2 regions of the Paenibacillus ihbetae genome follow, and region 2 is predicted to be linked to the other one. Evidence: riboswitches for the same ligand, from Rfam matches in the RefSeq annotation. Region 2 holds a riboswitch; the other holds the start of a gene.
What was found. A riboswitch is a leader RNA that binds a small molecule or an ion and turns the genes downstream of it on or off. The one in region 2 is predicted to bind cyclic di-AMP.

Region 1: linked by a shared signal. The riboswitch ahead of BBD41_RS19120 (TrkH family potassium uptake protein) and the one ahead of BBD41_RS26270 (C40 family peptidase) in region 2 are both predicted to bind cyclic di-AMP.

The regions. Positions count from the first base shown of each region.
Region 1 is NZ_CP016809.1:4,277,629-4,294,120, forward strand. Features, by position in the region: gene BBD41_RS19090 (replication initiation and membrane attachment family protein) at 243-1,745, shown strand; gene dnaI (primosomal protein DnaI) at 1,781-2,734, shown strand; gene BBD41_RS19100 (hypothetical protein) at 2,832-2,987, opposite strand; gene trxA (thioredoxin) at 3,238-3,555, shown strand; gene BBD41_RS29840 (hypothetical protein) at 3,536-3,712, opposite strand; gene uvrC (excinuclease ABC subunit UvrC) at 3,855-5,972, shown strand; gene BBD41_RS19115 (CPBP family intramembrane glutamic endopeptidase) at 5,944-7,632, opposite strand; cyclic di-AMP (ydaO/yuaA leader) riboswitch at 7,924-8,070, shown strand; gene BBD41_RS19120 (TrkH family potassium uptake protein) at 8,134-9,474, shown strand; gene BBD41_RS19125 (potassium channel family protein) at 9,491-10,165, shown strand; gene BBD41_RS19130 (LysR family transcriptional regulator) at 10,188-11,114, opposite strand; gene BBD41_RS19135 (succinate dehydrogenase cytochrome b558 subunit) at 11,386-12,054, shown strand; gene sdhA (succinate dehydrogenase flavoprotein subunit) at 12,330-14,075, shown strand; gene sdhB (succinate dehydrogenase iron-sulfur subunit) at 14,091-14,855, shown strand; gene BBD41_RS19150 (AAC(3) family N-acetyltransferase) at 14,975-15,775, shown strand; gene BBD41_RS19155 (potassium channel family protein) at 15,903-16,492, shown strand, end outside.
Region 2 is NZ_CP016809.1:5,835,994-5,852,485, reverse strand. Features, by position in the region: gene BBD41_RS30385 (hypothetical protein) at 1-164, opposite strand, end outside; gene BBD41_RS30380 (DUF4183 domain-containing protein) at 308-607, shown strand; gene fucU (L-fucose mutarotase) at 700-1,131, opposite strand; gene BBD41_RS26300 (rhamnulokinase) at 1,206-2,720, opposite strand; gene BBD41_RS26295 (class II aldolase/adducin family protein) at 2,784-3,443, opposite strand; gene BBD41_RS26290 (L-fucose isomerase) at 3,473-5,266, opposite strand; gene BBD41_RS26285 (AraC family transcriptional regulator) at 5,468-6,334, shown strand; gene BBD41_RS26280 (2Fe-2S iron-sulfur cluster-binding protein) at 6,556-6,945, opposite strand; gene BBD41_RS26275 (stalk domain-containing protein) at 7,182-8,441, shown strand; gene BBD41_RS26270 (C40 family peptidase) at 8,784-9,260, opposite strand; cyclic di-AMP (ydaO/yuaA leader) riboswitch at 9,264-9,397, opposite strand; gene BBD41_RS26265 (pectinesterase family protein) at 9,651-15,233, opposite strand; gene BBD41_RS26260 (glycoside hydrolase family 28 protein) at 15,322-16,492, opposite strand, start outside.

The DNA of each region.
Region 1 (16,492 bases), 1.6 Mb from region 2:
TAGGATCGTTTGACGCACTTGCGGCAATCCGCTTCAATGGTTTGGAAGCAGGAGGAATAGGCGAATAGGATGACGGCGGCGGCTCTTCGATACTGGGGGCCGCCGCTTATTATTCGCTTGGAATGAATGAGGCGCTTGCATGGAATTCCAATATTTTTGATGCAAAAGAACCGACTTCCGAACCCTTGATTTGTGATAGAATAGAGGAAGTCTATTTTTGGGCGACAGGGGGAGCAACAGCGATGCGCATGACTAATTTTTTATATTTTACCGAGAATCACCGTTACTGCGTATACCGTGACTTCTGTTTGAGCAGCTTGGACGACAAGATGCTCAGCTCGATATATCAGCCGATGGTAGGCGCCTTTGCGATCAGCCTGTACCGTCTTTTCGTCCAGCATGTGCCGGCCGAGAAGGTCGGGTATTCGGCGATCGAACAGCAGCGGCGGCTGTTTCTGACGCTGGGGCTGGAGCCCAGCGAGAAAGGACGCCGGTATCTCATTGAGCAGACCTCCAAGCTGGAGGCGGTAGGCTTGCTGCAGACGAGCCGGATGTTCGTCCCCGAGACGGACGACTACATCTACGAGTATGAGCTGCAGGCTCCGCTGAGCCCTGCCGAATTTTTCAACACGCAGCATTTGACACTGCTGCTCCGCGATAAGGTCGGCAAATTCGCCGTACTGTCGCTCCGCGAGGAGCTGTGGAGCAAGGAGCCCCATGAATGGTCGGGCATTTCGCTGAATAAGGAGAACATTTCGGTTCCCTTCTATGATATTTTCGAATTGAATACCCATGTGATCGATTACGAATTGGAGCAGGCGCTGGAGGAGGTAGCGGTATCCAGGCCGGCCTTGCCGCCGACCCCGCCGGGAGAAGGGCTCAATTATGCGGACATTATCCTCCGCTTCCCGCGCGAGTCCCGCAACCGGGTGTTCGTGGAGCGTCTCCGCTACGATCATGAGCAGATGGGGATCGTGAATTACGTGGTCCGCAAGTATGATCTCAGCGTTCAGGACCTGTGCCGTCTTCTGGACGAGGACGGAATCTTCAGCGAGCACGGGGAAATTGTCCTGGACGATCTGCAGCACAAGGCGAGCCTTCATTTCCGTCAGGGAATGAAGCTTCAGGAGAAGAGGCAGATTACCGCCGGCAAGGTGGTGGCCCTGCATCAGGAATTGAATGCGGATCCGGATAAACCTGCCGAGGAGCATGCCGTGCAGATGGAGTATTACGTCGAGGTGCCTGCGCAGTTCCAATCGAAGTGCGATATCCATCAATATAATATGATGCTGCGCAATGAGCCGTATACCCGGCTGCTGCAGACGTTCTTTCCGGGGACGGTACCCGCCCAGTTCCTGGACATTTTCGAAAAAATCGACCTTAGTTACAAGCTGCCGGGCGAGGTCATCAACGTACTGATTCATTATTTGGTGTCGTTGATCGCAGTCGGCGGCGAGCAGCGGATCAACCGTAATTTCGTGGAGGCGATCGCTTCCAACATGCTGCTGAAGCAGGTTAACAGCTACGAGAAGGCTGTTCAATATATAAGGGACCAAGCCAAGATGAAAGGCAAGCAGAAGCAGGCCTCAACACGTACGCGTACATACGCTAGAAGCGGACAGGCGAAGCCCGAAATTCCGGTGGCGCTGGAGACCGATAAGGGCGAGGCGGTTTCGGATGAAGAATTCGAAGAGATGATGCGGTTCGCTGCCGAGATGCAGGCCGGCAATAAGAAAGGCGTATAAGAACCAAAGATGCTATAGATGAAGGAGGGAGAGAGATGGAATCCCTTGGCGAGCTGCTGGAAAGTATGAAGAGCTCTGCGCTACGGCGCAGAACGGCCGAGATTACGGAGGAGCTGCTGAAGAATCCGCTTATTCAGGCGATGCGGGCGGAATATCCCGAGATTGACGACCGGGTGCTGCGCATCAATTTAAGCAAGCTGTACCAGTATGCCGGCGATCAGGCCAACTGCAAGCAGTGTCCCGGACTGGACCATTGCCCGAATGATTTCCAGGGACACTACAGCAAGCTGGATATTCAGCGGGTCAATGGAACGGTGGAGATTTATGAACGGAAAACGCCGTGTTCCCTGCAGGTTGCCAAAACGAATGAGGATCAGATCCGGAAGCGGATCCGCAGCTTCTATGTCGACGACAAGGCGCTGAATGAAGGCTATGACCATATGGAGATTATGGCCAAGGATCGGCTGAGAGCTCCCGGAGTTCATCAGGTGTTCAAGTATATCAAGGAGACGAAGGAGAATGGGCTGAGTCCCCGGGGATTGTATTTGACCGGATCCTTCGGCACCGGCAAGACCTATTTGATGGGCTATCTGCTCTATGAGCTGGCGATGGCGGGGTATTCGGGCGTGATCGTGTATATGCCCGACTTTGTAGAGGATCTGAAAACGATGATGCAGGACGGGCCGAAGCTGAAGGAAATGATCGAGACGATGAAGAACTGCGATCTGTTGATCTTCGACGATATCGGCGCCGAGAATTTAAGCCCTTGGGTACGGGATCATGTGCTGGGGTCGATTCTGAATTACCGGATGAACCGCAAGCCGACCTTCTACACATCCAACTATCCGCTGGACGGGCTCGAGCGGCACTTAAGCTTTACCAGCAAGGACGGGGAAGAGGCCCATAAGGGGCAGCGGCTGATGAACCGTATTGCACCGTTCGTGGATGTCGTTCATTTGTACGGCGAGAATCAGAGGGGAAAATTCTAGGCTGCTCATCATTGAATTGTAAAAAAGCCTGATCCCTTTGGCTTCGCAGGACGCGATGACAGGGATCAGGCTTTTCTTAGCGCACAGGAGCCGTCAATTAGCCGACCAAAAATTTGATAATGACGAATCCGAAGAAGATGATGGTCATGAAACCGAACATCCCAAGAAAGCCCATCATCAAATCGCTGAAATCATTACGCGGTTCTTCATTGATGTGCTCCCGCGGATCGTTCATGCGCACGTTTACATCCATGGTGCTTGCCTCCTCAAAAAGGTGAACATTCCGTATGCACGGCTAAGACAGGTCACCCGACTTATTATTAGTAGTATACCCAATGTCCAAATCATTTGTAAAGATTGCATGAATATTCCGAGAAATCCTCTTTCTTTAGGTGAGTATATTTCACTTTTTCTTAAAGTTTGTGGTATACTAAAACCGTCGACGCATTCGACATTATGATTCGCGCTATATCTTGAAATTATCCTGTAAGGAGGAGTATACAATGGCTATCGTTAATGTTACCGATCAAACCTTCGCGAACGAAGTGGAAGGTCAAGGAACGGTTGTAGTTGATTTCTGGGCCCCATGGTGCGGTCCTTGTAAAATGCTCGCTCCGATTCTGGACGAATTGTCCCAAGAACTCGGCGACGATGTAAAAATCGCAAAGGTGAACGTGGATGAAAATCCGGAATCCGCAGCACGCTTCGGCGTCATGAGCATTCCGACGATGATTTTCTTTAAAGACGGCCAGCCTGTCGATAAAGTGGTAGGGCTTAACTCCAAAGAAGCCTTGAAAGGCATCATTGCGAAGCATCAATAATGCTTGATTTGCAAGTGCCGCTATCGCCATAAAGCTTCCATAAAGCGCCTTCGGTCAACAATCCGATAGGCGCTTTATGCGGTTTATCATCAGGATTATGGTAAACATTCGATGACGGCGCTTCCGGGTACAATATATAGATCCCGGTCAGCGCCATCGTGAGCGAGCCGCCCGCGAGCGCCTTTGGCGCCACGAACAAAACCGTTGATCTGTACAAGGCGGATTGAAAGTCGCTTGTTGGATTTTTTGCAGAATTCTCATCATAATCATATATAATCTTCTTGGAGAGGAGGAAGAAGATGGACGACTTCGCCAAACAACTGCAGGAGCAGGAGAAGGCGCTGGAGAATATCCGGCACAAGCTGGCGCTGCTGCCAGATCAGCCAGGGTGCTACCTGATGAAGAACCGGGAAGGAACCATTATTTATGTCGGCAAGGCCAAAGTGCTGAAGAACCGGGTTCGCTCTTATTTTACCGGCAGCCACAACGGCAAAACCCAGATGCTGGTATCCGAGATCCGCGATTTCGAATACATCGTAACGGGCAGCAATATGGAAGCGCTCATCCTGGAGTGCAACCTGATCAAGACGCACCAGCCAAGGTATAATGTACTGCTCAAGGATGACAAAACCTATCCATATCTTAAAATTACGAACGAAGAGCATCCCCGCCTGGAAGTGACGCGCCGGGTGCTTAAAGATAAAGCCAAGTATTTCGGTCCCTATCCGAACGCCTATGCCGCTCAGCAGACGAAAAAGCTGCTCGACCGCATGTATCCTTTGCGCAAATGCGGGGTTATGCCGAAAGAGGTGTGCTTGTACTATCATATGGGCCAATGCATGGCTCCATGCGTGAAAGAGGTGCCGAAGTCCGCCTACGAGGAGATCACCAGCGAAATCAACTCCTTTCTAAGCGGCGGTCATGAAGAGATCAAGAAGGAGCTGCAGCGCAAAATGCAGGAAGCCGCAGAGGACCTGTATTTCGAACGCGCCAAGGAGCTCAGGGACCAGATCATCCATATCGACACCTTGATGGAGAAGCAGAAGATCACGACGACCGACACCCGGGACCGCGATGTATTCGGATATGCCGTGGATAAAGGCTGGATGTGCGTGCAAATTCTGTACATGCGGCAGGGGAAAATGGTACAGCGCAACAAGTCGATCTTTCCGTTCTACGGTGACGCGCACAGCGACTTTATGTCCTTCATTGCGCAGTACTACAGCGATAACCCTGCCGTGCCGCAGGAAATCCTGCTTCCTGGACCGGTCTTGATCGAGGAGGCCGAATCCGACGCGCAAGACAGCATCGCGGCCAAGGATGCTCCGATTTCGGAGGGAGCAGGCAGCAGAGCCGCCGCTTCCACCGAGAGCGGCCAGGCCCCAGGCGCCGGTGAAGGCGATGCCGCTGGATCGCCTTCCTTAGCGGTCGCAGAGGACCCGTCCGGCTCGGGTTCGGCAGGCAGCGGTCCGGAAAGCTCCGGGCAAGGGGAGGAGGCCGAACGTCTGGCCGCCGCGACGAAAGCCGAGAACGAGCGGGCGGAGGCTGCCGGCCTGGTGGACGCCGCCGGAGGCGCAGCCGCCCTGCAGGAATGGCTCGGCGTCAAAGTGCATGTGCCGCAGCGCGGCTTAAAGCGCCAGATGGTCGGGATGGCGATTGAAAATGCAAAGGTTGCGCTCGATGAGAAATTCCGCTTAATCGAACGGGATGAGGAGCGGACATCGATTGCCGCGGCCAATCTCGGCGAAGTGATCGGCATCGAATCCCTGAACCGGATCGAGGCGTTTGACAACTCGAACATACAGGGGACGAATCCGGTTTCGGCGATGGTCGTGTTTACGAACGGGAAGCCGGATAAGAAGGAATACCGGAAATACAAAATCCGCACCGTGCAGGGTCCGGATGATTACGAGACGATGCGTGAGGTCATCCGGAGACGGTACGAGCGGGTGCTGAAGGAGAATCTGCCGCTGCCGGACCTGATCGTGGTCGACGGCGGCAGGGGACAGATTTCGGCTGCGATCGATGTGCTGGAGAATGAGCTGGGACTGTTCATTCCGGTCTGCGGGCTTGTGAAGGATGCCAAGCATAGAACGGCGCAGCTGATGGTCGGCGATCCGCCGCAGCCGGTGTCCCTCCCTCGGGACAGCCAGGAGTTCTATCTGCTGCAGCGCATCCAGGACGAGGTCCACCGGTTTGCGATCTCCTTCCATCGAGACCAGCGCGGCAAATCGATGGTGTCGTCCAAGCTGGACTCGATCCCGGGCATCGGCGAGAAGCGGCGGAAGCTGCTGCTGAAGCATTTCGGCTCGATCAAAAAAATAAAAGAGGCTTCAGTCGAAGACTTTAAGCCCCTTTCGATCGGTGAAAAATTAGCTACGGATATACTCAATGCCCTTCGTGATGAGGAGTCGTGACATACGGCTTCTCTTTTTTTATTGGATTCAAGCGATAGATCACGTAAGCCACGATGGCCGGCAGCACCATATAGAACAGGCCGATCAGCACGTTAGGGGCGCCTTGAAGCATGACCAGGCTGAATCCCATAAGAATGCTGTTGAAGATGACATGCGAGAACATGGCCGCAATATATCCGTATTTCAGGAAGATATAGCTGAACAGCAGGCCGATAATGACCAGCTCAATCGGGCGGGACACCACCGGGTAAATCGGATACAGCGTATGGCCGAGCGCCCAGATGATCGAGGTGATCAAACTCGCGACAAAGGTGCTGCGCACGATCTTCTTCACCATTCTAATGCCGAACAGCCGGTATACCGCTTCCTCCGATATGCCTGCGAGCCAAGCCATCAGCGGAAACAGCCATGGATAGAGCATGTTGTAAGGGGACTGCGAGGCATCGGTCGTGGACCAGGTGTTCAAGGTCAGGCCGAGCGCGATGAAGATCAAGGACTGGATGCCGAGCAGAATGAGTGCCCACATATAGCCCACCTTCATGCTGTCCAGGACATAGCGCCCGTATCCGGGCTCCTTGGCCCGCGGCCACGGATTAAGCCCGTCTTCCTTCCGCCATAGGCCGCTTCCGCCGACAAGCGAGAAATAGAGCAGAGCGGAGAAGATGAGGGAATAAATGGCGTAGAAGATCATAATCCCGATGATCCCGGTCTCGGACATTCCTTGTGCCTTAAAGACCGGAACCAGGTTGTACGTATTCAGCATCTGGATGACAAACAACAGGACGGACAGCAGGATACCGCGCTTAAACGAGGTGTAGGCCCGGGTCTTGACGCTGTAGACGATGGCCAGGATACCGAGCACAAGCGTAAACAAACCGTAACCGACGAGCGTCAGCAGCGTTGCGTCCTGCGTCTGCTTGTTGACATAGGCGGTGTGCGCTGCCGGAACCGAGAATGCCGGCTCGAAGGAACGCAGCTTTCCATGCTCAAAGGTAAACGCCAGCTGCAGCCTCGAATCCCCGATCGCCGCTTCCGTGACGGTATACTTCAGCGTGGGTTCGCCTTCCCGGGTGGAGAGCTGGAGCTGCGTCGCATCATATCCGGCCCACTTGAGCCACGGCTCGGCGAGAGCCTGCTTCTCGGCCAGCGTCATGCCCTCCTCCACCAGGAGCAGCATTTGCTTGCGGACCTCCCCTTGATTCAGCTCGATCCGGTCGTAAACGGAGCGGGCGGAATCATAGGAAAATCCGGCGATGCCGGCATTTTGCATATGTACATCCACGTTCAGCGCATCGCCGCCCGGCAAGGTGAAGCGGACACGGTATACATCGTAAGGGTATTTGGCTCCGTAGCTCTTATTATAATCCCGGAGCTTCTTCTCTTTCGCCAAATATCCGTACAGCTCGGAGTTGGACTGGTATGTAACAAGCGTGTCTTCCCCTTCGGCAGCAGGAAATCCTAAATGCTCGCTCGCGAACCGTGACGCGGCTTGTGCAGCCTCCTCTTTGGAGATGATTTTCGGATAGGGCGTATCGGTTGACTCGAAGGAAGTGGATGGGAGTACCTGAAAAACAAGAAACAGGATCAGGCCGATAATGGCCGGGGCGATAAGCTTCTTCAGGTTAGGCGTCAGCTTCAAGGGCTCTGCGGCACGGTTCATGAAATTCCTCCTCTTGATTTTAGTGCTTTCCGATATGAATAACCGGCCCCGCAACATGCGGATCATAGAGTCAATATAACATACATATGAAGAACAAGCCCTGCTTATCCCAAAGCCCAATAATGAAATAAAACGCTGAAAATGAATGAAAGGTTTCGAAAACGTTAGAGAATGATATCCTTGTACTCTTGAATATGCCCAAATCGCCCTTATTTAAAGTCTTTTTGGTAAAAAAACGGCGTTGGGTTCCCTCCCGGATTGCGTTATAATCACATCATGCTTTCAAGGAACTGAATAGACCAGCCGAATTTCGTACTGAGAACGGGGGAACCATGTAATTGGGGTGAATTTCATGATCTCTTTCGGATCATGGATAGGGCGGCCTGTGATAATGCCCGAATCCGTCAGCTAACCTCGTAGGCTGCTGCACAGGAACCAGACCGTTAAGGGCACTGTTTTCCAGTGTCTTTTTTCGTTGATTTTTTTGGAGAAGGTGAAACATTGAACTCAAAATTGAATTGGCTTAAGCTGTCACCTCCGCAGATCCTTGCGCTCGGTTTTGCGGCGGCGATCCTGGTCGGAACCCTTCTGCTCATGCTGCCCGTATCCAGCAGGACCGGCGAACCGATCGCCTGGATTGACGCCATGTTTACGGCAGCTTCAGCCGTCTGTCTGACCGGGCTTGTCGTCGTGGATACAGGCACAAGCTTCAGTGCCTTCGGACATACGGTGATCCTCCTGCTCATTCAGCTCAGCGGGCTCGGGTTTATGACGATGGCAACCCTGTTCGCCCTGGTGTTTAAGCGCAAGATATCCCTCAAGGACCGGCTTGTTCTGCAGGAAGCGATGAATCAGTCCTCGATCGAAGGGATCGTTCGTTTAATCCGGCGGGTGTTTATCTATTCCCTGACCTTCGAGGCATGCGGAGCCTTACTATTTACTCTCCGCTGGGCATGGGATATGCCTATTGGAAAAGCCATTTATTTCGGCCTGTTCCATTCCGTTTCGCTGTTTAACAATGCGGGCTTCGATCTGTTCGGCGATTTTCATAGTCTCACCGGTTATGTCGATGATCCGCTGGTGAACATCGTATCCATGCTATTGATCATATCCGGCGGTATCGGGTTCGTTGTATTATCCGATTTGATCGATTTCCGTCAAAAAAGGAAGCTTTCGCTTCACTCCAAAGTCGTTCTCTCGATGTCGGGATCTTTGATATTTATCGGGGCGATCATCATATTCATTTTTGAGTTTACCAATCCGCTAACGCTGGGCTCCTTGGATGGGGGAGGCAGAGTGCTTGCCTCGTTCTTCCAGTCGGTCAGTCCGCGAACAGCGGGCGTAAATTCGATAGATATCGGCGGCCTCAGGCAAGCCACGCAATTTTTCATTATTATACTTATGTTTATCGGAGCGTCGCCTGGCTCGACGGGGGGCGGGATCAAGACGACAACCTTTATGGTTATGGTAGGGGCCGTGTTCGCGATGATGAGAGGGAGAGACGATATCGTTATGTTCCGGTATCGCCTGGCCCAGGAGCGCGTGCTTAAGGCGCTGACGATTGCGCTTCTGGCGCTGCTGCTCGTATTGACGGTGTCCATGATTCTGTCCACGACGGAGGATGCGGATTTCCTGGAGATTTTATTCGAAACGACCTCGGCCTTCGGCACCGTCGGCTTATCGATGGGCTTGACGCCAGATCTGACGGTGCTCGGCAAAATACTGATCAGCTTGACGATGTTTGCCGGACGTCTCGGTCCGTTGACGCTGGCTTATGCACTGGGGCCGAAAAAGGGTAAAGAATTGTATCGTTATCCGGAAGGCAAAATGATTATTGGATAAGGAGTATAGGAGAGACATGAAACCAAAGCAATTTGCAGTGATCGGTTTGGGGCGGTTCGGCTCGAGTCTGGCACTGGAACTGATGGAACTAGGCTATGAAGTTCTCGGCATTGACCGGAACGAAGAGGTCGTCGAGGATATGAGCGAGCATTTGACCCATACGGTGGTCGCGGATGCTACGGATGAGGAGATGCTGAAATCGCTCGGCATCCGCAATTTCGACTGCGGGATCGTCGCGATCGGAGACGATATCCAGATGAGCATTCTGTCCGCCATTCTGCTCAAGGAACTCGGTGTATCGACCGTCGTGGCCAAAGCGATTTCCGTGCTGCACGGCCGGGCGCTGCAGAAGCTGGGCGTGGACCGGGTCATCTTCCCGGAGCGGGATATGGGGATCCGTGTGGCTCACCAGCTGGTTACGCCGAATCTGCTCGACTATATCGAATTATCTAAGGATTATTTGATTGTGGAAATGACGGTAACCGATTGTATGGACGGCAAGACGTTAAGCGAACTGAACACGCGCGTCCGTTACGGTGTCACGGTGGTTGCCCTCAACAAGCGATCCGGCATTATCGTTGCGCCGACGGCGATGGACGTGGTTAATGCCGGCGATGTTATGGTCGTCATCGGCTCCAACGACAATGTGGAACGGTTTGAGACCGAAGTCGTGAATCTGCAGCAGAAATAATACAAAAAAACCTGACGAATTTCTAGGTCGTCAGGTTTTTTCGCTGCTTCTCTTCCGCAAGGCTCCGGAAGAGCACCTCGGTCTCGTTAATCCAGCGACGGGCGGCGCTGCTGAGCTCTGAAGCATCCCCGTAAATCAGGGATGTCGTCCGCCGCGTCTCCATGAGCGCGGGGATGTGAATGTCCACAAGCCCGTTGTCGGAGAGCAGCTGCGGACGGAGGTATGATTTCGGAAGCAGGGCCGCTGCTTTGCAGGTCGGGATCAAGCGGACGATCGCTTCGAAGGAATCGATCTCCATCCGAATATCAGGCATGATGCCCCACCGGTGAAACAGGTCGTCGGTCAGCTTACGGTACCAGGTGCCGGTCGAGAAAATAATCATCGGTAGTCCCTGCAGGTGCTCGACCTCGACATCCTCCAGCTCCGCCAGCGGATGGACGGCTGGAATGACGAGCTCCAAATGATCGTCAAACAGGGGAATGCAGTTGAGTCCCGGCTGGTTGATGGAAGAGGCAACGATGCCGACGTCTACCCGTTTATCCCTAACATAGGAAACGATCTCATGGGTTTTGCCGGTAATCAGCTTGATCTCCGCGGCGGGATGCCGCTCCATGAACGCATTGACGAGCGGGGGCAGCGTCGTCTGCAGCGTCGTCAGGCTCGCGCCCAGATTAATCGAGATCTGCTCCCCTTCCCGATAGTGGGCGAGCGTCTGCATGAGCTTCAGCTGCTGCTGGCGCTGCTCCAGCGCAAAGGTATATACGATCTGTCCGATCGACGTCAGCTCAAGGCGCTTGCCGCGTCGGTTGAACAGCGGCAGGCCGAGCTCGTCCTCGAGCTTGGCGATCTTCCGCGAGAGCGCCGGCTGGGACAGGTTCAGCAGCTTGGACGCTTTATTGATGCTGGATTGCTCCACCACAACGGCAAACATGTCCAGATCTTCGAGCATGATATTCCTCCATTATATATAGGATGGTGTTCCAAAATATCCTTATGCGTATAGATTATAACGATTAATAATTATATTGCAATTCCCTTATAAGAAAAAAAGGAGTAACATGAAACATGACACAGGATGTTCACACGTTTGTGGAAAAAGGGAACATTTTGTCGTTGCACGCGAAAAGCACTGTGTAAGTGCGTAAGTAAGTGTAATTGTTCCGTAAATAGGAAAGATTGAAATTGAAAACGCTGCACATTGGAAAGGGGAACGTCAACTAATGAAAGGGTATTATTCCAGAAAGCTGCATTCCTTACTCGGTGTCATACCGCTTGGAGCATTTCTGCTCAGCCACATGATATCCAACTTTCAGGCTTTCGAGGGTGGAAAGAAAGGCTTCGAGGGAGCCGTTCATTTCTTGAACAGCATGCCGCTTGTCTTCTTCCTCGAGCTGTTCCTGATTTGGCTGCCGCTGCTGTATCACGGCGTCTACGGACTGTACATTGCGTATCAGGCCAAAAACAACATCGGCAACTACAATTATGAGCGGAACATTCGTTTTACCGTTCAGCGGATTACCGGGGTTATTACGTTCGTATTTGTCATCTGGCATATGTACGACACCCGTTTTCAAATCATGATCGGCAAGATCACCCATGATGATCTGGGCGCCGTCATGCACGATATCGTGAGCAATCCGGTATTATTTGTTCTGTATATCATCGGCGTTGTATCGGCTACGTTCCACTTCGCGAACGGCTTGTGGGCATTCCTCGTTAGCTGGGGCATTACCGTCGGCCCGCGCGCACAGCGTGTATCCACATACATCTGCATGGGCCTGTTCGTATTTATGAGCGTCCTGTTTATCCTTGCGATGACCGGGTTCAGAAACTCCGAATTCCAGGCGGCGCAAGCAGCGATCGATGTAGTTAAGACAGTCTTGGCTTAAAGTGCAAGTTCAAAAAGCCGGTTTTTCAGCACCGGAGCGTATGCTTCCGAAGTGCGTTTTTTCAAAACGCTTTAGGTTAGATGAAGCTAGGGACTGAAGGGTTGAACGTAGGTATTGGGTACGTGAGCACTTGAAATGTTTCCGCAGGAAACATGCTTCGGAAGCTTCTACTTAGGCCCGGCTGAGTTCAAGATTCGATGCCGAGTTACATCTTGATACACTACGTGATCAAAAGACGACTTTTTGAACAACCTCTTAAAGGAGTGAACGTATAAATGGCAGCATCTAATATTATCGTAGTGGGCGGAGGCCTGGCCGGATTGATGGCAACCATCAAAGCGGCCGAAGCGGGAGCCCATGTTCATCTGTTCTCACTGGTACCTGTGAAACGTTCTCACTCCGTGTGCGCGCAAGGCGGCATTAACGGAGCGGTTAATACGAAAGGCGAAGGCGACTCCCCGTGGGAGCACTTTGACGATACGGTTTACGGCGGGGACTTCCTGGCGAACCAGCCGCCGGTCAAGGCTATGTGTGAAGCGGCTCCGGGCATTATTCACCTGATGGACCGCATGGGCGTTATGTTCAACCGTACGCCGGAAGGCCTTCTCGATTTCCGCCGCTTCGGCGGAACGAAGCATCACCGTACGGCGTTTGCCGGAGCGACGACCGGCCAGCAGCTGCTGTACGCGCTGGATGAGCAGGTGCGCCGCTGGGAAACTGCGGGTCTCGTGACCAAGTACGAGAACTGGGAGTTCCTGAACGCGGTCATTGACGACGAGGGCGTATGCCGCGGCATAGCCGCCCAGGACCTTCGCTCCATGGAGATCCGGGCGTTCAAGGCGGAGGCCGTCATTTTGGCCAGCGGTGGTCCCGGCATCATTTTCGGTAAAACGACGAACTCGGTTATCAACACCGGTACGGCAGCAAGCGCGGTATACCAGCAGGGCGTATACTACGCCAATGGCGAATTCATCCAGATTCACCCGACCGCCATTCCGGGCGACGACAAGCTGCGTCTGATGTCGGAATCGGCCCGCGGTGAAGGCGGCCGGATCTGGACCTATAAAGACGGAAAGCCTTGGTATTTCCTTGAAGAGAAATACCCTGCATACGGCAACCTCGTTCCGCGGGATATCGCAACTCGCGAGATCTTCTCCGTATGTGTGGACATGGGTCTTGGCATTAACGGCGAGAACATGGTATACCTGGATCTCTCCCATAAGGATCCGAAGGAGCTGGACGTGAAGCTCGGGGGCATCATCGAGATCTATGAGAAGTTTATGGGTGACGACCCTCGCAAAATTCCGATGAAGATCTTCCCGGCAGTCCATTATTCCATGGGCGGCATGTGGGTCGATTACAACCAGATGACGAATATTCCGGGTCTGTTCGCAGCCGGGGAATGTGAATATCAATATCACGGAGCCAACCGCTTGGGAGCCAACTCGCTCGTATCGGCCATTTACGGCGGTATGGTCGCAGGTCCGAAGGCGATCGAGTATATTAAAGGCTTGAAGAAATCGTCCGAGGATATCTCCTCCAGCGTCTTCGACCGGTACACGAAAGAGCAAACCGCGAAGTATGAAGGGCTTCTGAAGATGGAAGGCACGGAAAATGCTTACGTGATTCATAAAGAGCTTGGCGAATGGATGACCAACAACATGACCGTTGTCCGCTACAACGACAAGCTCCAGGAGACCATCAACAAGATCAAGGAATTGAAGCAGCGCTACCGCAACATCAACATGACCGATACATCCCGCTGGAACAACCAAGGCGTGGCGTTCACGCGTCAGCTGTGGAACATGCTGGAGCTTGCGGAAGCTATGACGCTTGGAGCCCTGCTCCGGAACGAAAGCCGCGGAGCCCATTACAAGCCGGAGTTCCCTGACCGCAATGATGAGGAGTTCCTGAAAACAACGAAAGCGAAATGGACCCCTGAAGGTCCGCAAATTTCGTACGAAGAAGTGGATGTTTCCTTAATCCCGCCGCGTATTCGCGACTATTCGAAAGAAAAGTAAGAAGGGGGATTTACCATGGCTCAAACGGCAACCGCCTCAAAGAGTGTGAAATTTATTATAACTCGCCAGGACAATCCGGAATCCAAATCGTATACAGAGGAATTTGAGGTTCCATATCGTCCCGGCATGAACGTCATCAGTGCGCTGATGGAAATTCAGCGCAATCCGAAGAACGCGCAAGGCCAAACGACTTCCCCGGTATGCTGGGACTCCAACTGTCTGGAGGAAGTGTGCGGTGCCTGTTCGATGGTCATCAACGGTAAGCCGCGCCAGGCCTGTGCTGCACTGATCGACAAGCTGGAGCAGCCGATCCGCATCCAGCCGATGAAGACCTTCCCTGTCGTCCGCGACTTGGTCATCGACCGGAGCAGGATGTTCTCCGCCCTGAAGCGGGTTAAAGCCTGGATTCCGATCGACGGCACGTATGATCTCGGTCCCGGTCCCCGCATGGCGGAGAAGAAGCGCCAGTGGGCTTACGAGCTGTCCAAGTGCATGACGTGCGGTGTATGTCTCGAGGCTTGCCCGAATGTCAACGAGAAAACCGACTTTATCGGTCCTGCGGCCATTTCCCAGGTTCGCTTGTTCAATGCCCATCCAACGGGCGAGTTGAACAAGGAGGAGCGTCTTGAGGCGCTTATGCAGGACGGCGGCATCGAAGGCTGCGGCAACTCGCAGAACTGCGTACGCTCCTGTCCGAAAGGCATTCCGCTGACGACATCGATCGCGGAGATGAATAAAGAAACAACGAAGCATCTGTTCAAGCGCTGGCTCAGCGTCTAGAACCGAAAAGCTTACGATATTGGCAACAGCAGCGCCTGACCGCTTGTATGCATTCGCGGTCGGGCGCTGTTTTGTTGTACGATAATAGAGAACTTTTTATTCAAAGGTGGTACGCAAACATGATTACAGAAAGACCGATTACGATCCGGGATTTGAGCCGGGATTTCGCCGCTTTGGGCGTAAAGGAGGGGATGACCGTGCTTCTCCATTCTTCGCTTAAGAGCATCGGCGGATGGATCGTCGGCGGAGCCGAAGCCGTCATTCTCGCGCTGGAGGAGGTGCTAGGCAAGGAAGGGACGCTGGTGATGCCGACGCAGTCCCCGAATTTAACGAACCCGGAAACCTGGGGGAATCCGCCGGCGGATCCCCAATGGTGGCAGCTGATCCGGGACAGTATGCCTCCCTATGATCCCGATGCAACCGTAACCTCGGGAATGGGGATTATTCCGGAAACGTTCCGCAAACAGAAAGGGGTCATCCGGAGCCTTCATCCGCACGTCTCCTTCGCAGCTCGCGGCCGTGCAGCGAGAGAACTTATGGAACCGCATCCGCTGACTGACGGCCTCGGGGAATCCTCGCCGCTGGCCCGGTTGTACGCGGCAGATGCCTTCGTGTTGATGCTCGGAACCGGCTATGGCAGCGATACCTCCTTTCATCTGGCCGAGTACCGGGCAGCGTGGAGGGGCAAAGAGCATATCACGTCCCAAGCTCCGGTATCGCGAGCCGGGGGCAAGACGGAATGGGTATCCTTTTCGGATATCAATTATCATTCCGACGACTTTGAAGCGCTGGGGGCGGCATTTGAGCAGGCGTGCAAGGAAGACTGCAGTTTCGGGAATGTAGGCGCTGCCTCCTGCGTGCTGGTCAAACAGCGTAGAATGGTCGATTTTGCCGTCGATTGGCTGGCCCGTAACCGGTAAAAGGCGGATTGCCAAGGAACGCCAGTTGCATGAGCTCCTCTCCAAGGGTAATAGACGATAAGGCGTTATTATACGGCCGGAGGTAGATGATGGTCGTTAAAGAGGCCGTAGAAAGGAGGGAACGCTCATGAGCTGGTGGATGTGGCTGCTCAATTTGGTTGGCTTGGTAGGCTTGATTTATGCGTTCTACATGATGGACAAGAAGTGGTCAAGCCGGCCGCTGCTGCTGGCACCGTTGCTGATTTATGTCCTGGTGTCGGTGGAGGATTTGCTCGGCTGGATCGATCTGATGAAAATTGTACCTGGAGAGGGAGGGATGCGGGCTCTCATCGTGATCTTCTCCTTGTGCTCCGTTGTCTTCTATGTGCTGTACATTTTCGATAAGATTGCAGATTCCGTGAACCGGCATGTCGATATGAAGACGACGCTCGTCCGAATCAGCTTGGCCGCTGCCATGTGCATTTTATTTTTCACGCTGGTATATATGTCGATTTACAAGCTGTTCGGCGGCGTATCCTTCGAAGGGGATAATCTCGGAGAGGACCCGCTGTCGCAGTTCGTGACCTTTCTGTATTTCAGCATGGCCACGTTCGTAACGGTCGGGTATGGGGATGTTAGTCCGGTTGACAACACTTCAAGACTTGTCGTCATCTTGGAGATCGCCTTCAGCTTTATCACCGTTGCTTACGCGCTGTCCATGCTGGGAACACTGCGGCA
Region 2 (16,492 bases):
TCAAAGCGTCCAAGGCGTCCACAACGGGCACGGGATAGCAGGAGCTGATGCACCGGGAGGACCGCCTGGAGTACAGGGACCCGGGAGCCCTGCCGGAATACCGGGTCCAGCCGGACCTCCTGGCGAACAAGGGCATGCGGGCAATCCGGGACTTTTAGGTCCACCGGGGCCGCCTGGACCACCAGGCCCCGCCGGTTTTCCTGGTCCGCCAGGCATTCAAGGTCCTCCGGGGCCGCAAGGCCTGCAGGGAATTCCCGGACCTCGGGGCCCGCGAGGCGAACCGGGTGAGGTCAGGCTCCCGGGAGTTGTGGTCACGCCTAATGTCATGCGCTATTTTTATACAACCGATACCTTGGTCGCACTCGATCCTCCGCTGGTCATCCCGGCGAACCAGTTTACGGATGATAACGGTAATGCCGTTACCGAATTGATGGAGATCACGTCAAGCGGTTATTCCAACCTTTACATTAATGGCATGATGCAAGAGGGCCGCATATTTAGCGTCACCCCCGATAGGCTGACACTTTTCTCCCCTGGCGATGTTCTCCTCGCGGGAACACCGGTGATCCTGCAGGTCTTTCAATTTAGCGCCCAAGTGGTCGTATAATGCTTAATTGATGGTTCGGAGACCGCTGTTTATAAAAAGTCCGCCCAAACGGACCTTGGGCGGACTTAACCTTGCATTGTGTCACCAAGGGTTTACTCCCCGATGACGCCTTTTTTTAGAATAATATTGGCGTACAGCGCCTTCTCTCCTGTCGAGACGATGGCGTACGCTTGCTTCGCCCGCTCGTAGAAAGCCGAGCGCTCCATTTCTTCAACTTCTACCTTAGCGTGATGAAACTTGGAGATGATGCTCCGGTATTCATCCCAAATCGGGGTCTGCACGGGATCGCCGGGCATGACGGCCATGAGTGCAGCCGGGGACGCTACATACGTATCCAGCGGGAACAGCGGCAGGATCGCCTGCAGCAGCTCCGGAATTCCGTGACCGTCCTCCCGGACCAATCGCCGGGCATGGCTGGCTGCTGGGAAATTGCCATCACCGAATACGATTTCATCGCCATGGCCCATCTCCATCAAGATTTTCAACAGCTCGGGTGATATCAGATTGGATATTCCTTTTAACATAGACAACCCCCTGATCTATTCGGCATTTCCCTAGATTCGGTACAGCACGGCTGTTTGCGGCTCGATCGCGCGAATTAACCGCTGACCTGGCGTTCCCGGGTAGCCGCTTGGTATTTGGAAAACATCGCATTCCATTCGGAATCCGCTTCCGGATCGTACACCGCAAGCGGGAACGAACGTTTGACGAGCTCGATTCCTTCATCCCGGCTTGCCAAGGCTCCGTTCGCGATGAATTGCACGAGCATATTGCCGATCGCGCTAGCTTCGACCGGACCGGCCCATACGGTTCTTCCCAGCGCATTGGCCGTGAACCGGCAGAGCAGCTCGTTCTGAATCCCACCGCCGACCATATGCAAGCCTTCATATCGGATCCCGGTCAAACGCTCCATGCTCTCCAGCACCTCGCGGTACCGGAAGGCAAGGCTTTCAAGAATGCAGCGAACCATCGCTCCCGTACTCTCCGGCACAGGCTGCCCCGTTTCCCTGCAATACGTCTGGATTTCCGAAATCATATCCGCCGGATTCATAAAGCGGAGATCGTCCGGCTGGATAAAGCTGCGAAACGCCTCCGCCTCCTCGGCCAACCGGACCAAATCGCCGTACCCATAGCCCAGGCCTTGCTGATCCCACTGCCGCTTGCATTCCTGTAGGATCCACAATCCCATAATGTTCTTCAGCAGCTGAAAGGTATCGAAGGCTCCGCCTTCATTCGAGAAGTCCTCCTTCAATACGGCCGGGTGAAGCAGCGGTTCCCTCATCTCGGTTCCCAGAAGCGACCATGTGCCGCATACGAGATAGGCAAAAGACGATGAGCTTGCCGGAACGGCTACGACGGCGGATTCCGTATCATGCGATGCCACCGCGATCGCCCGGATCGGCGGAACGCCGAGCTCCTTCGCGGTTGAACCGGACAGATTGCCGATCCACGTGCCCGGCTCCACCGGTTCGATGAACATGGAAGGATTGAGCCCGAGCTCTTCAATGAGCGGTTCGTTCCACTTCCGCTGCCGTACATGATACAGCTGCGTTGTAGTGGCCATCGTAAATTCACATGCCTTCACGCCTGTCAAAAAATAATTGATCAGATCCGGCGTCAGCAGCAGGGCATCCGCGATATCCAGCATCGGAGAGCTTGCCTTCCGCATGGCGTTCAATTGGAAGATCGTGTTAAACGGCATAAACTGAAGACCGCTCTCCTGAAACAACCGCTCCCGGCCGACTTGGCTGCAGGTTTCCTCCACCATGCCTTCCGTCCTCGGATCCCGGTAATGATAGGGAATCCCGATTAGCTCCCCGTTACGGTCAATCAGCCCGTAATCGACGCCCCACGAATCAATCCCGTAGCTGACCGGGGCATAGCCGGCTTGAAAGGCTTTGCGAATGCCGTTCTTTACCTCCTGCAGCAGCATGGGGGTGTTCCAGTGCATATGCTCTCCGAACTGCACGGGGACATTGGCGAAGCGGTGGATCTCCGTAATTTTTAGAATCCCCTGCGAGCCGCCGTCCGGGGAGGCGACGATCTCCCCAAGCAGCGCCCGACCGCTGCTAGCCCCCATATCGAACGCCAGCACGGCAGATGAATGGCTCATATGATTCACCTCTTCCCACAAAAATGCTCACAAGCACGAAACAGGCTGCCATGAATGTTTAGATTATTTCATTTTCTGAAGCAGCTGAATCCGGTAGTCCTCGCTCTCCAGCGCCGCGATGTCATCGACCTCCTGGTCCGTCAGCGGCACCGGTTGACCGGCAGCCTTGGCGCTCAAGTAAATTTTGGCGCTTTCCTCGACCACCTGTGTCCGGTAGTAAGCCTCGCGTAAATTTCTCCCTGTAGTTACAAGGCCATGGTTGCCGAGCAGGATCGAGCTCGCCTCCGTCACCTTGGCCGCAACCGCTTCGGCGAGTAAATCCGTTGTCGGAATAATATAGGGCACATAAGCGGTCCGCCCCACAAGAGCGGCCTGATCCGGAAACATGACCGGCAGCTCCTTTTCGATTAACGTAAAGGCGATGCAGTGGGACGGATGGGTATGCACCATCGCTCCGATATCCGGGTTGCTGCGGTAGCCATACAAGTGCATCAGCACCTCAGAGGACGGTCTTAACCCGATATCCGTAATCTCGCCTGTCGGTATATGAACCTCGATCCATTGCTCCGGCTCGATTTCCTCCAATGCGAAGCCGCTCGGGGACAGGTACATCATCTCCCCCGACTTAGCGCTGATATTCCCGCCGGGTCCGACGACTAGGCCGTTGTCCACGATTTTTTTCGCATATTTACACAGCTCCTGCCGTGTCTCCATATTTTGCATGGTCTCGTCTCCTCTCCCAGGAATGCTTTTTACTTATACAGCGGACCGAAGTTCTGACAAGCGCGGAAGTCGGCGCTTTCCGGATCGGCGGTGCCGAATAAGCCCCAAGCACGCGGGCGGAATACCTGCTCAGCCGGTACATTATGCATGTTGACCGGAATGCGGAGCACCGATGCCAGCGTAATCAGGTCGGCTCCGATATGGCCGTAGCTGATGACCCCGTGATTGGCTCCCCACTGATTCATGACTTCGTATACGCTTGTGAACGCGCCTTCGCCCGTAATATTTGGAACGAACCAGGTGGTCGGCCATGTCGGATCCGTACGCTTATCGAGCGTATCATGAACCTCGGCCGGCAAGTCCACCGAATATCCCTCCGCGATCTGCAGCACCGGCCCTATGCCCTTGACCAAATTCAGGCGGAACATCGTCATCGGCATTCCACCGCGTGTCAGGTAGTCCGTGGAGAAGCCGCCGCCGCGGAAATACTCAAGGGAAGCCGGTCTGAACTGCGTTGCCTTCAGGGTCCGTTCCACTTCTTCGTCGGTAATCTCCCAGAACGGCTTCATGACCGGCTTTCCGTCCCGCTGCTGTTCACCGGTGCCGTCAAGCGCCGCGGAGCCGGAGTTGATTAAATGCAGAATGCCGCCCGCTGCTTTCCCTTCAAGCTTGTAGCCGGTCACCCGTTCAACCGAAGCCGGGCTCCAGTATGTCCGTACGTCCGCGAATATCTGAGCCGTATTGGTAAGCAGATAACCGAACAGCATGCCGACCCCGTTCAAGCTGTCATTTTCCGTCGCCACAATATACGGCGAACGCTTGCCGTTCCAGTCGAAGGAGGAGTTCAGAATGGTTTCAAGGAAGTCCCCGTTCGGGAAGTGATCGGTCCATTGACGCTGCCCCTGGAAGCCTGATGCGATCGCATGATGTCCTTGTGCTTCCTCCTCGAAGCCCAGCTCCGCAAGGCGTGGATTACCGATCATCAGATCGCGCGTAATCAGCGTCATTTTTACGACCGTTTCCCACTCGTAGTCCTTGCGTTCACGGGACGTCTGAAGCTTCTGCGGGTTGTTGTCCGGTCCTTCGACGCAGTTCTCCTTCACCCACGCCAGCGCCAGCTTGTACTCCTCAGGGTCGTAGATTTCCTCTTCCAACCGGCGGGTAAATTCACTCATATCGACATATTCATTCCGCATGCCGAGGTATTCCTGGAAGAAGCTGTCGTCCACAATCGAGCCGGCGATCCCCATCGACACCGAGCCCATGGACAGATACGCTTGGCCGCGCATGATGGCAGCAGCCAGACCGCTCCGTGCAAAACGCAGCAGCTTCTCCTGCACGTCATCCGGAATCCGGGTATCTCCTTCATCCTGCACATCCTCGCCGTAAATACCGAATGCAGGCAATCCTTTTTGCGCATGAGCGGACAGCACCGCAGCCAGATAGACCGCACCTGGACGGCCCGTGCCGTTAAAGCCCCAGACCGCCTTCGGTCTGGAAGGATCCGCATCCATCGTTTCCGTTCCATAGCACCAGCAAGGCGTCACCGTGATCGTAAGACCGACATCGGCATGCTTGAATTTTTTCTCAGCCGCCGCCGCCTCGGCCACTCCGCCGATACAGGTATCGGCAATGACGCATTCCACCGGCTCGCCGTTCGGATAATGGAGCTGCTCCGACAGCAGCGCCGCAACCGCCTTGGCCAGGTTCATCGTTTGTTCCTCGAGGGATTCCCGCACGCCTCTTCGCCGCCCGTCGATCGTCGGCCGGATTCCGATCTTCGGAAATCCGTCTCTCCATCTGTAATCGTTTTCAATCGTCATAATGCCACGCCTCCCAAATCATTGATTATATCCACATTGTAAATAGATTCGATATGCGGGATAACCCACTATATTGCTTTGTTGCCCTGGATATTCAGCAAAACAGTGAACCGCCGGCCTTGAACTGAAAACGATTTCGAGATAACGCAATTATGCAGTATAATAATGACAGGAAGTTTCGCTTTGGGGAGGGACAACGACGTGCCGAAGATTGAAATACCACACAGCAGAAGCGATCAATTCCGATTCAAGAAAAATCCACAGCTGCTCTTTGCCGGACAGGTCGTGGATGAAGACTTCTTCTACGGACCGCCGCAAATCCATGATTTTTGCGAAATTTTGTATGTCGTGGAAGGCCGCGGCGAATTCAGGATCGCGGGCAAGGTGTACGAACTCCGAAAAGGAGATGTGGCCATCTACAATCCGGGTGTGCCGCATGAGGAGAAGTCGGCAGGAAGCAGTCCCTTTAAAGTCATCTATTGCGGAGTCGATTCCCTGCATATCGAGGGCGTTCCTCAGGGAATGCTGCTGCCTCCGTACGTGGAGCCGGTTATTTCATGCGAGAAATACGCATATAAGGTAGAGAGCTATCTATCGGACATCATTCGAGAATGCGATTCTCAAATTCTTGGCTATGAAACGCTGAGCACGAATCTGCTTATGTCGCTGATTACGGTCATTTACCGGATTATCGACGTGAAGCACCAATTCCAGGCGTTGAAAGGAAAACATGAAATTGCGCTGAGAACCAAGCAATTCATTGATGCCAACTACACCCAGAGCATCAGCCTGAAGGACATCGCCGACACGCTGTATGTCAGTCAGCACTATTTATCCCATCTATTCAAAAAAGAGCTCGGCGATTCGCCCTTCAACTACTTAATCTCCAAGCGGATTGAAGAAGCGAAACGTCTGCTGTCGGATTCCGACGCCCCCGTGCACGAGGTTGCGTCGCAGGTCGGATATGGGAATGATAAGTATTTCTCCATGCTGTTCAAAAAAATAACCGGGCAGACGCCATCCTCCTATCGGGAAAGTCAGCGGCGGCAAGCCCAGTTGACGGAATAACGCAAGCAGGCAGCGGCTATGATGCGGCTGCCTGCTTGACGTTTATGCGGCGAATGCGCCGCCAATCGCAATCCCGTGACGAGGATTGCCGGCTTCCTCGCGCCGACAACGCACTCGTGCCGAGGCACGAATGGTCCGTGTAAGCGAGCTTCGAGCAATCATCAAGATTTTATTAGACGAGGGACGGTCACTTGTTAACCCAAAAAGGTACAAATATTCTACTAAAAATAAGGGGCATGCTTAATCTTGATCGGGCCGACCGATTCGATCCGGCTTTGGCAGCCGAGCCGGTACCCTTCCTCGAGCTCTTCGGGGTCCAGCCTCTGTTCCTCCGCCTGATTCGGTGACGACAAATGCTGGACACCAACGCTTACATGGCATCGGCAGCGTGCGCATGTGCCCCTTTTGCAAAAAGAGTTCCAATCCACATCGTTCCGCTCGGCCAGATCCAGCACCGTCATCCCAAGCACGGGAGCAACGCTCTTGTGAACCTCCCGACCGGAAAGCTCGATGAGCTTGTCGGGAACAGCCTCCGCCAGCTCCTGTCCACCGGATGCAGACGGATGACCGGCCGAATGGCTGTTCTTTCTACTCCTCCAGAATTTAAACACGATATATCCTCCTAAAATGCCTGGAACTATTCACTCCTACGTACGCTTACCATTATACTCGAAAGCCGGGCTATTCTCACGCCTTCTATACGCAGACATTCAATGGAAAACCGCTCTATTTATTTATTTTGTATTCTACCAATATTTTGCTATACTATCATTGCTGTAAACCGTTTCATAGATTCATTTATCTTTCATAGAATGTGGGGGAGATTATTATCGGATACTCAAATCGATTGGGAAAGCTGGCCGCCGCCTCCCTGCTCTCTTTGTCGCTGCTCGGAACCGGGGCTGATCATCATCCAGCCCATGCGGCACCATCCATTTACGTTCTGTTGGATGATGTTCCGCTTGCGTTCGATGCGGCTCCGCGAATTGAGAAAGGCGTAACGTACGTACCTTTCCGGGCCGTGGGCGAGGCACTGGGCATCGATATCAAATGGAACAGCAAGACTCAAACCGTGCAGGCGGTAAAGAACGGCACCGATAACACAACCGAGGTTCAGCTCAGAGTCGGCAGCACCACCGCCGTGGTGAATAAGAAGAACGTCAAGCTGCCTGCAGCGCCCATCATGCGCGAGGGACGCGTGCTGATTCCGCTCAGCTCGTTCAGCAGCCAATTCGGGGCTTCCGTAAAGTGGAATCAGGCAACGCGCACCGTATCGCTCAAATCACCGAAAAGCAAAATGCATCTGCGGGCCTTCTATGCCATTGAATCCTTCAAAGAGCGGGATATTATTCAATGGATGAATTCCGTCGCCTTTGGCTGGAGCCGAATTGACCGTAACGGCGAATTCACCCTTCAAGGGGTTGAATACCGCATGCCGGAAGCCGCCGGAGACATCACGCCCCAGTCACTTGTAGCCGATGCGGAAGAACAGGGCATTAAGCCCTATCTGATGGTATATGCACTGGACGGTAACGGCGAGCTGACAAAAATGATGAGCGACGCCTTGCTGCGGATGAAATCGATCGACGGGATTACCGCCGCCGTTGCGGACAATGGGTTCGGCGGAGTCGTGCTTGATTTCGAAGGATTGGGCTTCAAGCTGGATGCCGCCTCCCAGCAGAAGCTGCTGAACCAATACGTGAAGGACCTTAGAGCTGCCTTGCCGAAAGGGGCTGCCCTGTCCTTGGCCGTACCTCCGTTAAACAGCGCCTATAAAGGGTATGATTACAAAACGCTTGCATCGATTGCCGACGATCTGATTATCATGGCATACCAGTATCACCCGGTTGGCAACAAAGACCGAAAGCCGGAACCGAACACGCAAGTGCAGCAGGCCATTCAGCTTGCTTTGGATGCCGGGGCACCCAAGGACAAGCTGCTGCTTGGTATCAGCCTGGGCAGCGAAACGGAGAACTCCATCGACGACAAGCTTGGTCTGGCCAAGCGCTATCAGCTGAAAGGTGCGGCATTGTGGCGGCTCGGTATATTCAGAGTCTACGGTGATGATATCGAAGGCGCCATGAACAAAGCGGTGATCAAAGAGTGATCCGTAATAAAGGTTGAAGCGTGGATGAGTCCATCCTTCCTCTCTTCACCATACAGGCTGCCGGTCGCTATGGACCTGCAGCCTGTTCAGCTTGTTCAATGCTTCCGTGATAACCGAGCATCTCTGACAGCCAATGAAACGACACAGGCTATGAATTAGCCGATGCCACTCTTCCGCATGACCGGCACAAAAAAAATGACCTCCGTTGTAAACAGAGGTCATCATCAAGACTTATGTATGTATTCGGTGCAATCAATAAAAATCGACCATAGGATTCCTTTACTAGGACTTTCAAGACTTGCATCGTGCAGAGAGTCGGATCATGATCAAGGATTAGCTGGTCTAGCTAACGCTTCCTACCAGCTTCGCATATTCCTCTTGGCCTAGCACCCGACGTGCGGTAACATAACGAGGCTTATAGTAAGAATCGCTAAGCTTGCTGATTCGAACACCCTTGCTGCTTGAAGCATGTGCGAACTGCCCGTCTCCAATATAAACGCCAGCATGTGAAATTCCCTTGCCGTTCGTGTTGAAGAATACCAGATCACCGACACGCAGCTCTTCCTGGTCTACATGCACGCCTACTTGGGCTTGTCCTTGGGAAGTGCGCGGAAGGTCAAGATCAAAATTACGGAACATATACAGAATAAATCCGGAGCAATCAAATCCGCTTGTGGTTGTTCCGCCCCACTTGTACGGTGTTCCTACTAACTGCTTCACTTGCTGCTGAAAGTTAGGCTGCTGATCGGCAAACGCTGTCACGGCACCGGAAGAAAAAATGATTGCGGATCCTAGCAAAGAAATGACCAATTTCTTCAAAATATATTCTCTCCTTCGATGCCTACGGAGTTAGCTAAGGGTTCGGCTGAAGGTCACCTATATTCCCTCTACTACAAGAATAATTCACCCAGGACGGTTCCCCCGTTTTCTTTAGCGAAATTCGGCAAAATTCATTAACATTTTGTAACCCTTTCTTAATATAGTATACAAGCTAGCAAACTGTCAATAATATCCGATAAATCTATCGTTTTTTAGATATCGCCGTCGAATCGAAAGAGTTTCAACAGTGTTTTTACTATATGAAAGGTCACATAGTCATGACATTTATGTTAAAATTGTTTCCGTTTTCTCGTGCGGCGAAATTCTTCATATAAGAAGCCGGCAGCTAAGGCGCCGGCTTCTGTACTAGCAAATGCAAGCTGTATGAAATCACATGTGGTTTATCGACTCGGCATGCCGCAGCAGGACGTCTGCCGCCATTTCTGACAGATGCTTGCCTCGCTGCGCCCCGACTTCATTCTCAAAGCTGCCCAGATTCCCCTTCTCCAGCTTCTTCGTCAAACTGTTCGCGATCCCTGCGTTCCGGATATCCCCGCTGCTCAGGAACCGCTCGATCAGGGCGATCATATCGCCGGGGCTCGTCACCGTCTGAAATTCAATCTCGGCTGCTGCCGTATTGCCCGCTAGATCTGCTCCTTCCACGGTCAAGACATGATCACCGAGCGGAAGCTGATACAGCGGGATAGCTTCACCGGGTGGGACGGGTTGGCCGTCCAGCTTAATGACCGTCCGGCTTCCATCAATGCCGGAAACGGAGTCGGTCATATGGATGACCGGCGTCCAATCGCTGGAGACATTCCATCCTCCCTCTTTTGCCGGTGGCTCTACCCGAATGTCCGGCGGGGACAGATCAATGGCCAATGGAACGGATTGGATGCTTTCTTCAAGACCTGCAGCGTTGACAGAGCGGTAATATAGCGCAGCCGATGCCGCTTCCTGGTCCAGAACGATCGGCCCCGAGTAGTGAGTCCAGGTAACGCCGTCAAAGCTGTAGACGGTTTCGGTAACGGTCGAACCGTCGTCTTGCACGCTCAATTCAACGGTAACTGGCACCGTGTACCAGCCGTTCAGGCCGTTAGGTTGTTCCGGCGTTAATTTGGAAGCCGTGTGCGGCGGCGTATCGTCATCTTCCCCGTAAGGCTCGGGAAGAACCGGCATCATGGTCGGATCCCAGCCATCCGATCCTTTCATCATCATGGGAACCGTGTACAGATTGGCTTCGTCCGGCGTGAGCTGCTTCGACCAATTCGCGCGGGCCTCGGCTGCCGCGCCAGGTCCGGTATTGTTATATTCGTAGTATTTGGCGGTTTTCTCGTTATCCGGCCTTCCCCAGTTATGCCAGCCTTTATCGTGCACGATTCCTTCCATTTCCGAGTTCATGAACAGCACATGGGCAAACGGTCGCCATGGACGCCCAAGATAAACATCGAAGATTCCGCCCGCTCCCGTAATTTTGCTGTTGATGAACAAATATCCGTAAGATTGATTTTCCGGGGTGCTGGCGGCTGTAATATATCCCCCTGAACGGACATTGTGAATGACGCTCTGGTCAAACACGCCGATTCCTGGTCCGTAAATAAAATCAACCGCTCCTTCAATATAGCTGTTCTTCACGTACACCCGTTTCCCGGCATTGTTCACAAAGAACGTGTCCTGATATCCGAGCATTCGTACATTGTTGAAATAGGCCCGATCGCCCCGCAGATCGATTGCCGCCGCCGGGCCTTGGGCACCCGCTCCATTCGCAAACGTGATGTTCTCGGCGGTAAAATCATCGGATTCGATTGCAGTGGCACGCTCATTGAATCCGGTGCCCGTTATCCCGGTATAGGTGATGACCGTCTCTTCCTTGCTCTCGCCGATCAAGCTCACGGCATGCTTCGTTTTGGGAACGGTAACCTGCTCCTCATAGATCCCGTTACGGATATAGATTATCGCTCGGTCCGTATTGCCATCCGGGATGGAGTCTATCGCGGCTTGAACGCTCGTAAACATACCTGTACCGTCCTTGGCCACGATGATGATCGAAGCAGGCGTTGCGCCTTGAGGATAGCTTCCGACTCCCGGTCCGTTCCCGTTTACCGACCTGACCGAATAATAATAGGTTTTACCTGTAACGACATCCGTATCGATCAAACCGGGCTGCCGCAAATCAGACGCGATGACCTTACCTTCTTCGTTTCTGGATTCCGACCTTGTAACTTGGTAAGAAGCCGCACCTTCTACGGCTGACCAGGAGAGCTTGACGCGGTTCTTGCCCGGGTTCAATCGAAGATCAGCCGGAGGCGGCGCGGTACTCGCAGGGAATGGAATGACCCGAACCGCTTCAGAATTCGCGCTGGAGGCGGCGCCGTTATGTGCGGAAACGACATAATAATAGGCCGTCCCGTTCTCCAAGCCGCTGTCCTCATAGCGGACATCCTTTACTTGATCGGCAATGACCGTGTAAGGGCCTCCCTGAACGGTGCTTCGCTTGATCTGATAACTCGAAGCTTCGGGTAAGGCATTCCATGAGATTACAGCCGATGCATCAGCGGCACTCGCGTTAACTCCCGCTGGCGATTCTAGCGGCGCCACCGGGCGGGCCTCAACCGGGTCCGACGCCTCGCTTTCGCCGGCAACGCTAGTCGCAGTTACCGTATAATAGTAGACTTTACCGTTTACAAGCCCCGCATCTCGATAGAAGGGCTCTTCTACACGTCCTACCTCGATATAGGGCCCTTCCAGACTCTCGCTTCGTCTCACCGTATAAGTGATTGCATGCTCCACCGGCTGCCAGGTAAGATCCGCCTGGGTGTGACGGCCAAGTCCCGCGAGCTCCGCCGGCGCCTGCGGCTTTACGGCATTCACCGACGGCGTGACACGCACTTGGTTGGAGGGATCGCTTTCTCCAAACTCGCTCACGGCCGTAACCACATAATAATAAGTGGTTTCATTGATGACGCTCGTATCCGTATACGATGGATTGGAAGCACTCCAATCGGCAGCAACGGTCTCGTAAGGTCCCCCGTTTGTCGTGCTTCTTTTAACGGTATACGATAGAGCGCCTTGCGTACTGCTCCAATCCAGCTGAACCTTTCCGTTCCCCGGGAGCGCCCGCAAGCCCTTAGGCGCGGCTGCCGGCTCCACGTATACCTTGATGTTGTCGAAGTAATAGGTCCCCTTGCCGGTTCCGGGCGTTCTGCCGAACAAGGCGCTTCCCAGTCCTAACGTCCGCATATCGTCCCTAAGCTCAGCCCCCTCCGCTGCGAGCACGTTGTCCACGTAAATATCCATGGTGTTGGCGGCCGCATTGGCAATGACCTTCAGATTGTACCAGCGGTTGGCGGCCGGGAGGCCGGTCAGCTTAACGTCTTGGCCATTCTTGTTCTTGTAAACCAGGGCGTAGGCATCCTCCTGAATCGGTAGCTGGGGCTTGCGCACCTCAAGAGCAATCGGCGTCTTGGTACCTTCTGCATCCTTGATTTGAAGCAGCACCGAAGTGCCAGGCATGGCCGGTGACATGAAATCCGTCTCGACAACGACCGTGCCTGCCTGCCTCGGGAAGTTGATTGTAAACCCTGTGCTGCCCACGGCATTATCGTATACCTTCAGCGCCTTTTCCGAATCGTTACCCGTAGAATTGACGGGGACTTCCTCCACGGTGACCGTATGATCCGCATCCTGAGGCTGCGGGATCACGCCATATCCGTCAGGCACCGAGCCGGCTTCAAGGTTTTCGAAGTCATCGTTCACATAATACACGGTTTTCGGACCGCCGCCTGTATCCGCCGATAGATTGACGTTGGAAATTGTCGCGGTATTGTATTTCCACGTCTCATTATTCACTTTGGCCGCATCCGCCACGAGACCGGCATAGACTTGCTTGGGCAAATCGACCTGGACATTTCCGACCGTGGTCCAGCTGGTTCCATCTTGAGAGATCATCGAGGTGAATTGGTTATCCTTGCGGACAAGCTTGATCCAGTAGGGCAGCTGAAATTCCTGCTCCGGCTGAATTCTTGCAGCTTCTCCCCCCTCTTCTGCGCGGCTAAGGGTGACGCCTCTTTTCCCCGTACGAATATAAGGGACGACCAGGGAAACGAATGGAGCATCCTCCTTCAGGCTCTCGCGGAACATGATACCGGCTTCTGCTTCTTCGTTCGTGGGGGTAATGGCTTCGACGCGAGCAACAATTTCAGCATCGCCCTCTATTTCCTGATAGGCAAAATGAAAGACGTCCTCTGTGCCGCCGATATCGCCTGCCGCCTTGACGGTCACTTCGCCGGGGCGGTTACCAAGCTGCGTGTGTCCCGGAATTCCCGGACTGCCGACATCTGCCGACTTCCAAGGCTTAATGCTCCCTTCGGTGTTCACATGAACGACCACGCTTGTCGAGAACGCCATCGTACCCGTATCGTCAACCGCTTTCGCAGCCCAATAATGGGTGCCGTCCGCGGCGTTCGTCCACTCATAACTGAACGGCTTGCTGTCGTCCTCTCCAACCTTCTCCCCATTCCGGTAAAACTCGACTTTCGTTACGCTTCCGTCTTCATCCGAAACGGACGCTTCAATCGTTACATCCGATCCGGCTTTCACCACCGTGTTGTTCGCCGGAGATGTAATGACCGCAGAGGGATTGGCCGACCCGTTGCCTGTAATGGAATTCAGATACAGCTCCAGATTCGTATATCCTTCCTCATTGACCAGATTACGGTCGCTTGGATCCTTCGGATCCAGACCGCGGGCGGCCTCCCAATCATTCGGCATCCCATCATGATCGTCATCCTCTATCGTGGATCTAACCGGTTCTACGATCGGATATCCCCCTACTTCATTCTGAGAGTTGATATGCATGCCGGTTCGGTGAATAACGTCATGGATGATTCTGGCATCGACGGCATCCCGCTTCGGCAGGATGGCGCCAGCGCCTTGCATGACCCTTTCATAAGCGGCCTCGGCGGATTCGGTCGGCAATGGATTGGCGAAGGAAGCGGGGGCTTCCAGCTTCACGTAATTCGGGTATTTATGAACGCCTGACCAGTTATCCTGTGTATATTCCGGGTATCCGTCCATGATGTTACCATCGATATAGTAGCTTCCGGTGCTCTCCGCATTCATGAACCGGACGACTTCCGTTTCGGGGCCGGGCTTGTAATAATTGTTGATGATATTGGTAACCGCGCCTTTACCCCCGTAAGAAGCAAAGAAACCCCAGTTATATACAACGTTATTGCGAAAATCATGGGAGTTGCCGGCTGTGCTGTCAAAGGCAGGGTTGCGGCTGGAGTTGTGGGCGATCAGGTTATGATGAAAGCTGGTGTTCTTTCCGCCCCATATTCCCCCGTAGCCGTGTCTGCCTTTGGCATGCCTGCTAATATGCATGGCGTCTGCTATGATTGACCACTGCACGGTGACATTTTCGTTGCCGTAAGGGCTGAGCACTTCGTCGACGGACCAGCTGAACGAGGAGTGGTCGATGATAATATCTTTCTTGTACCGCCCGCCAAAAGAGTCTGCTTCCGTTTCGTTCATATCGCCCAGCCGGAAGCGCATGTAACGGATGATCAGATTGTTTCCATCGAAGGACGTCGGGTATCCGATGACCGTAATCCCATCGCCCGGAGCCGTTTGGCCGGCAATCGTCAAATTGTCACCGAGAATTTTGAGCGGAGATTTCAGCTGAATGACGCCGCCGACCTTAAATACAACGGTCCGGTTCCCGGTGCTGACGGCGTCACGCAGCGACCCCGGACCCGAATCGGCCAGCGTCGTTACCTCGTACACGTCGCCGCCCCGGCCGCCGGTCGTATACTTGCCGCCGCCTTCGGCCCCTGGAAAGGCAGGCGTCCGCAGCGATTTCGCCGGAACTTCGGATTCAGGGCCCTCCTCGGCATAGGCGGCTCCTCCGGAGAAACCGGTAAACAGCATCGTGAGAACAAGCATTTGCTTCAGCCATTTTGCAGCTTTCAATGGCGAACCTCCTTATCATATTGAGATAGTTGCAACGGTTATAATTCCATCACCTCCTTTCTAAGCCTTAATGCATCCAACAGCAAAGCTACTTGATCACAACCTCCTCCGGTTCCACTTCAGAAGAAATCATAATCTGCCCTGCCCTATCGGCATGCAGCCCCGAGCATTCGATTTGCCCGGACCGTTCCCCGGTAACCACAAGCAAGCGGTCATCCAGCGAGTCGCTTTCCCCCTTGACGTTCACCACCTGTACATTTCGGCTCTGGTGAAAGAGAAGCAGCGGATTGTCCTGATTGCGAAGGACCATGTCCTGAATCGTCAGGTTCTTTCCATTGCGGCATACAATGCCTTCCCGACTTGTGATGGCCGAGCGCATCACCGTCACCTTCTCCACCGGCATCTCTGGCAGTCCATTGATGAGGAGCGCAGTATGCGCGCCGCTGCAGACGATATCCTGAATAACAATATTGCGGAACACGGGGGTTTCCTCGGTAACGGGGAGCATCGCTTCCGCTTGGTATTCGCCGGAGCCGGCTTTCCCTTCGTAATATAAATTGAAGGAGATGGCATCCCCGTCGATATCCCGCATCCGGATCCGTTCAATGAAGATATTCTCGACCACGCCGCCGCGTCCGCGGCAGCTTTTAAACCGGATGCCGATATCGGTGCCGATGAAGGTGCAATCGGATACGTGCACATCCTTGATGCCTCCGGACATTTCACTGCCGATAACGATCCCGCCGTGGCCGTGATAAACGGTGCAGTTCCGGATGCTGATCCGCTCGCTCGGCTTTCCCAGCAGGCGCCCGGCTTCATTTTTGCCGGACTTCAGACAGATCGCGTCATCTCCTACATCAAACGAGCTATTTTCCACGATCACGTATTTGCACGAATCGATGTCCAGTCCGTCCCCGTTCTGGGCATACCATGGATTGCGGACGGTAATGTTTTGAATGGTAATCTGCTCCGACGCCCAGGGATGCAGGCACCAGGCTGCGGAATTTTGAAAGGTAGGGCCGCTGAGCAGAATCCGCTTGCAGTTTCTCAAGCTGAGCAGATTGGGTCTCAGATAGTCTCTGACAGGCTCATAATCCTGGGGATTTCGGCTGCCTGTCTGTTCGATCCGGGCCAGGTTCTCCTTCCCGTCCCGGGCAGCCGGCGTTGGCCACCACAGTCCCTCGTCATCCACGACGCCGCCGGTATGAATTAAACGATCCCACTGGCTTTCCGTCAGCTTCCCTTGCTTAACGGGCCTC